DNA from 3 places in the Aeribacillus pallidus genome. Region 2 is predicted to be linked to each of the others. Evidence: riboswitches for the same ligand, from Rfam matches in the RefSeq annotation. Region 2 holds a riboswitch; each other region holds the start of a gene.
What was found. A riboswitch is a leader RNA that binds a small molecule or an ion and turns the genes downstream of it on or off. The one in region 2 is predicted to bind S-adenosylmethionine.

Region 1 (2,270 bases), on a different contig from region 2:
AACAGCTACTTCAGCTTGCCCCCAACCAGGGATGTATTGGTGTAAGTCATTCATCGTCACTGTTTGTTCAGGCAGTTGGTTCCTGTGCACTAAGTAAGGGGTAACGGAGAAAATATCTGGTGTTTCTTCCCCTGCTAACTTTTGATAAGCAAACCGCACTTGAATACGTCCTATTTCGGATGGGTCTGTCGCCGTAGTTGCTACCCATGGAGAATTCGGCTGCTGGATCAATTGTAAATCTTCATCGCTTAAATCGATGCCGTATACTTTAATCTCATCACGTCCAGCTTGTTGGATTGCTTTAACGGCTCCTTTGGCAAACTCATCCCATGTCGCAAATACCGCATCGATGTCTCCTTTATTTGGATACTGTTGTAAAATTGCTTCCATTTGGGCTTGCGTATCTAACGCTGTATTGGCAGATGCCGTACCGAATCGTGCAATTTCTTGAATATTCGGATATCTTTGTTTAAACGCCTCATAGATCACATTCCGTCTTTCCATTGGCGTATAGCCAGCTACCCAAATATAAACGATATTTCCTTTCCCATTTAAGTCTTGAGCTAACGTCCGTAGGGAATTCCACGCCAAACTATAATCATCTTGGTCAATAACCGTTACTCCAGGAAGATTCAAATCATTGTCAAATGCAACCACTGGAATTCCTTTTTCAAGCGCTTTTTTACACCTGCTTCCAAAGCGTCGGCACGACCATGGTCAATTAAAATGGCATCCGCTCCCTGGTTGATGGCAGTATCTAGTAGCGAAGCCATTTTCGTTAAATCGTTATCGGCATTGTAAAATTGCACCTCTCCACCAAATGCTTCCACTTGCTCTTTAATCCCTTGAATATATTGTGAAGTAAAGGTCCCGATCGACAATTGATTGACAGACGCGATTTTGATTGGACGATCAAACACTGCCGGGATTTCGCTTGACGAACTTGTTTTCGTTGTCTTCGTTTCAGAAGTCTTCTCTTCTTCTACTGGTGCACTCACTTGATCTTGTTCGTTTGTACAACCACTTACTAACCAGATAACACTAATAAAGACAAGTAGCCATTTCCATTGAATGTTTTTCATGCTTCACACTCTCTCCCTTTATTTATTTTTTATGTAGAAGTACATAGCTTTTGTTCTTTTCCCAAACCCCCCTTTCAAAATATAAAAATGCCTCTTTCCGAAAGAAAGAGGCATGAAGGACACATTCTTCAAACCTCTTATCTCCCAGGAACTTTTCATATGCTCCTGTTGGATTTAGCACCGTGCCTTCGTGTAATATACACGGCCCCTAAAAATTAGGTGCCCCGCCTCACAGCGGTATTACGGTCGGTTGCTGCGGCTTCATCGGGCCAATTCCCTCCGCCAACTCTCGATAAGAGTGTTCAGCACGCTTATGCAGTTTTTATGAAGATATTACCTTCAATGGGCGAAAGTGTCAATCATTTTTTTCATTTTTTATAAAATATTTTTTTACTTCCTCAACGGTATGAACAGGTTGTTGACAAACAAATTGTTGGCAAATTTGAACGGTCCACTGCTTTGATACGTCTTCTTGTTTTTGAAAAACAGTAAACGGAAGAAAGCTCGTCCGCAACCACTGAAAAAGTTCTTCGTCTTTTCGTTCGTCTTTGCCCGAAACAACTACTTCCTCGCCACCATGACTAAGAGCCATGGCCGTTTGAACGGTACATAAATAACCGGAAGGATAGTGGGTGACTTCGTTAGCTGCTGCTTGTAACAATTGTTTAACCGTGGTGAACATTTGCTCATCATTTGTAAGCTTATATAAACGCCATAACTGATACGATGCGATGCCATTTCCAGATGGAATCGCTCCATCGTACCATTGCTTTTCCCGGACGAGTAGTTGTTCTCCGTTTTCATCAGTAAAATAAAAGCCTCCATTCGGGTCCCAAAAGCGGTTCATCATCTCTCGATACAACTTAAGAGCTTGGTGAAGGTAGGTTGACTGACCTTCAGCTTGGAATAATTCAACATACGCCCACAATAAAAAGGCGTAATCGTCAAGATATGCTTGGTATTTGACTTCTCCATCGCGGTAACGTGCCTTTAAGCCCGATTCGGTCCACAAGTGTTGTTCAATGAATTGAAGCGCACGGTTTGCCATTTGGAGAAAAGTGGCTTCTTTTAATGCGGCACCAGCTTTGGCAAGTGCTGCAATCATGAGACCATTCCATGATGTTAAGACTTTATCATCCACATGCGGATACACACGTTGTTGTCGTCGTTCGAATAAGGTCTTTTTTC
Region 2 (2,270 bases):
AAGCAATTTCTCTACTAGGAGAAGTTGCTTTTTTTTGAGCGATTTTAGGGAGCATGTTCCGACATATTTCTCAGGAAATGGAGATATACGTTGCTGAAACAATCGGATTATAAGAGAAAATGACGGAACTTTTTTGCAGGATATATTTTCTTCTTATGGAAGTTTTCTGTTAAGAAAACGGACAGGGGATGAGGGTGTGGAACAATGGATTCAGTACATGATTGAACAAGCACTGACATATGAACATATCCGCAAGCTATTAGAGAATAAAAAATGGCGTATTTGTTTAAGTGAAAAAGAAAAAAGATGGAACCTTATGTTTCAACATGGTAACATTCGTTGGATAAAGGACGAAGGTGACCATTGCGATCTCCTTATTGAAGGGACAACGTCTGCTCTGTTGAAACTTGTACGGGGTGAAGAAATGCTTCAACAACTAATGAAAAAAAGGGAGATTCAAGTAAAAGGTTCGTACCGTGCGCTACTGTTTTTTGAATCATTTGCATGGCTTTTCGAAGTGAATACACAACAAATTTAGCACTAAAATTAATAAAATAAAAAATTTTTTGTTGACATCAGCTGTTACGAATTGTAAAATCGAATTCGTAATCAATTAGATGATATAACGCGTAGACGTTTTAATTGAATAAAGGAATGCGATTCTTCGCTCTTATCAAGAGAGGTGGAGGGATGTGCCCGATGAAACCCGGCAACCGTCAATCGATATTCACTCGATTGAAATGGTGCCAATTCACACAAGGCAACTTGTTTGCTTTGAGAGATGAGAGAAAGAATTGAGCTAGCACCTATGTACTAGTTTAAGTCTTTCTGCTCATCTAGCAGGAAGACTTTTTTGTTTCTATTGGTATGTTGGGAGCGGAGACAAAGATTGTCCCGCTTACGTTTTCATTTTAATTCTGATTAAATTGATAAGAATAATAGAATTTTAAAGAGGGTGACCTTCGATGATTACGATAGACAACGTCACGAAAACCTTTCCTGCTAAGACGGGTGATGTAACAGCACTGAAAGATGTGAGTTTAACTATTCAAGAAGGAGAAATATTCGGCATTATCGGGTACAGCGGAGCCGGTAAAAGTACATTGATTCGTCTACTTAATGGATTAGAAGTTCCGACCTCAGGAAAAGTGATTGTAGATGGACAAGAAATCTCCAAAATAAAAGGAGCAATTCTACGAAAGACAAGGCAACAGATTGGCATGGTATTTCAGCATTTTAATTTACTGTGGTCACGAACGGTAAAAGAAAACATCGCCTTCCCTTTAGAAATTGCAAAAATTCCGAAGCAAAAACGTGAAAAGCGCGTTCAAGAACTAATTCAATTAGTCGGTTTGGAAGGAAAAGAAGAGGCGTACCCTTCTCAATTAAGCGGTGGTCAAAAGCAGCGAGTTGGTATCGCCAGAGCATTAGCCAATAATCCAAAAGTTCTTTTATGTGATGAAGCGACGTCTGCCTTAGATCCAAAAACAACAGATTCAATTTTAGAATTGTTGAAATCCATTAATCAAAAATTTGGAATTACGATTGTGTTAATTACCCATGAGATGCATGTCATCCGAAAAATTTGTCATCGCGTAGCTGTCATGGAATACGGTTCGGTCGTTGAAGTCGGCTCTGTTCAAGAGGTGTTTAAACACCCGAAAGCAGAAGTCACAAAACGTTTTATCCAGCAAGAAGAAGCTGTGTTTGGGTCAGACAAACATCTCGACTTGTTCTTACCATTACGTGACAAAGAAGTATTAGTCAAGTTCAAGTTTGTTGGCGATTCGGTACAACAACCGATTATTTCCCAACTGGTGAGGCAATTTGCAATCGATGTGAACATCGTCCAAGGAAACGTGTCTCGTACGCAAGAGGGGTCACACGGCTGGCTCATTGTGTCGATGTATGGTGAAAAAGAAGACATTGATTTCGCTCTGGCATTTGTCAAAAAAGAAGGGGTGATTGTGGAGGTGCTAGCAAATGGTAGAGAAATGGCTTCCTAATGTGAATTGGGAAAAAATGTGGGAAGCAACGTACGAAACCATCTATATGACATCGATTTCTGTTCTCATTACGTTTATGTTAGGAATTGTGCTTGGTCTATTATTGTTCCTAACATCGAAAGGGAATATGTGGGAAAACAAAGTCGTTCATTGGCTTGTAAGTGCGTTTGTAAATATTTTCCGTTCCATCCCATTCATCATTTTAATTGTGCTTTTGGTTCCTTTTACCAAGTGGTTAATGGGTACCATTATTGGTGAAAAAGC
Region 3 (2,270 bases), on a different contig from region 2:
TCCTCTTTTTTGAGCGCAACCGAACCATATGGAGATGGAAAGAGGGAAAAATCTGCTCCGGCATAGCGCAACAACTTTCCAAGTAAAAGAGAATGGGACAAACCATAAATGAGGGAAGAAGTCAATGCTCCGCTAAAAGCAGGATGTGCCATAATTGGGACGTTCACTTCATCGTCTTCAGTTAGCTGCTGTAAAATATCCAACCCATACGTAAATACATTGAATAACAACACATCTGCCCCTAATTCAGATGCACGTCTCGCCCGGTCAATGATGTCTTTTGTCCGACCAGAAAGATGAACCGCATACCACGTTCGATGTCCTGTTTCTTCATACACATGATTTAGCACCTTCTTCCCTTCAACAATCCGCTGTTCAAAAGGCGTAAGGTCATTTTGGAACAAAATTTCATCATCTTTTACTAAGTCCACACCACCAAGCGCTTGTTCTTTTAGTTGCGACAACAGGTATGGTAAGTCGCGGCCAATCACCCCTTTAAAAATGCTCATCACAAGTGGTCGATCCAATACTTGTAACCCTTCTCGAATTTTCTTGATTCCAAAACGCGGGCCTGGGAATGACGGAAATAATTCATCCGGAAACGATACATCCACTAATTTGATTTCTCCGTCTAATGAAAGCTTCCCAAACACAGTCGTTAAGATGGAAGGAAAATCGGTCGTAATATTAACGATAGGATACCCAATTCGGACATAACCAGTTACTTTTTCTGTCTCTCCTTTCTCAAGTCCAACTTCTTCCACTGAAAGAACTTCACCTTTGTGCTTTTTCAGTTGTTCTTTTTCAAGCAAAGGTAAATTCGTCCAAGAACCAACTGTCATACCAAGTGCAATCTGTTCGGCCTTTTTCAAAAACGAACCGGGCTTTCCCCTCATTTTGTAAGTAGCAATAAGATAGGACATCTTGCTCCTCCTTTTTCAAATCAAATAAAAAAACCTCTTCGATAAGAAGAGGTTGCGTTTCTATCCACCATCTTCTTATCTCTCAGCATAACGCTGCAAGAATTAGCACCGTGCCTTGCGGATGTTACATCCGGCGCCTTAAGCGCCCCACCTCGCGATGGTATTACGGTCGGTTGCCGGGTTTCATCGGGCTCGTCCCTCCACCTACTCTTGATAAGAAATTCTTACGTATTCAATTTTCATATAATTTAAATTAATTCGAATTATGCCATCTCCTAGAAAAATTGTCAATATTTTTTTCACCAATTATCTTAATTGCTACGATTTAAATAAACGGAGTGCATCCATTCGTTCAATGGCTTCCACTAGTCGTTTTTCTTCTGCTAACAGTCCTACACGCACGTACCCTTCCCCATATTGTCCAAATCCAACTCCCGGAGCCACAGCGACATGAGCTTTTTCTAATAACAATTGGAAAAACTCCATAGAAGTATAGCCATTCGGCACATTCAGCCAGGCAAAAAAAGTGCCTTTCGGTTGAGTTACATTCCAGCCAATTTGATGAGCAGCTTCAATCAACGTATTTCTCCGTTTTTCGTACGTTTGTACCAGGTCTCTCACCGCCTGTTGGGAGGAAAGAAGCGCGTGGGCGGCAGCTTCTTGAATCGCACCGAAAAGACTCACATACATATGGTCTTGATATTGCTCAAGAGCTTGAATGACGGAGCGATTGCCAATTGCAAAAGCGACCCGCCAGCCAGCCATATTGTATGTTTTTGACAATGTATAAATTTCAATGCCAACTTCTTTCGCCCCTTCTGCCTGTAAAAAGCTAATCGGCTTTTGTCCATCAAAGCCGATCGCTCCATATGCGAAGTCGTGCACAACACAAATTCGATGCTTTTCCGCTAAGCGTACCGTTTCTTCAAAAAAGCTGAGATCAGCGGTCGCCCCTGTTGGATTGTTCGGATAGTTTAAAAACATGAGTTTTGCTTTTTCAAGTACATGAGGATTTATAAAATCAAATTCCGGTAGAAATTGAGACTCTTCCCGAAGAGGCATCAACTCGTAAGATGCTCTGGCCATCGCTAGTCCAGATAAATAGTCTGGATACCCGGGGTCCGGAAGAAGGGCAATATCGCCAGGGTTTAATAGACAAATAGGTAATTGAACGAGTCCAGCTTTCCCTCCAAAAAGAACAGCCACCTCATGTTTCGGATCGATCTTTACCCCATATTCTTGTTTGTAAAAGGTCGCCACTGCTTCTTTCAAATAATCAAATCCTCGAAAAGGTGCATATTTATGATTCAATGGATTTTGAACCGCTTCTTGCATTTTTTCGACGAT

Region 1: it holds a riboswitch for S-adenosylmethionine, as region 2 does, so the genes downstream of both, ABES52_RS06620 (sugar ABC transporter substrate-binding protein) here and ABES52_RS05425 (methionine ABC transporter ATP-binding protein) in region 2, are expected to answer to the same signal.
Region 3: it holds a riboswitch for S-adenosylmethionine, as region 2 does, so the genes downstream of both, ABES52_RS01370 (2,3-diketo-5-methylthiopentyl-1-phosphate enolase) here and ABES52_RS05425 (methionine ABC transporter ATP-binding protein) in region 2, are expected to answer to the same signal.

Annotation. Positions count from the first base shown of each region.
Region 1 covers NZ_JBCNBW010000027.1:29,746-32,015, forward strand. Annotated here, with positions in the region: partial or broken gene ABES52_RS06620 (sugar ABC transporter substrate-binding protein) at 1-1,082, opposite strand, end outside; SAM riboswitch class I at 1,217-1,381, opposite strand; gene ABES52_RS06625 (thioredoxin domain-containing protein) at 1,438-2,270, opposite strand, start outside.
Region 2 covers NZ_JBCNBW010000021.1:72,346-74,615, forward strand. Annotated here, with positions in the region: gene ABES52_RS05415 (thioredoxin family protein) at 1-1, shown strand, start outside; gene ABES52_RS05420 (SCP2 sterol-binding domain-containing protein) at 197-538, shown strand; SAM riboswitch class I at 668-788, shown strand; gene ABES52_RS05425 (methionine ABC transporter ATP-binding protein) at 966-2,006, shown strand; gene ABES52_RS05430 (methionine ABC transporter permease) at 1,984-2,270, shown strand, end outside.
Region 3 covers NZ_JBCNBW010000005.1:1,765-4,034, forward strand. Annotated here, with positions in the region: gene ABES52_RS01370 (2,3-diketo-5-methylthiopentyl-1-phosphate enolase) at 1-923, opposite strand, end outside; SAM riboswitch class I at 996-1,143, opposite strand; gene ABES52_RS01375 (pyridoxal phosphate-dependent aminotransferase) at 1,242-2,270, opposite strand, start outside.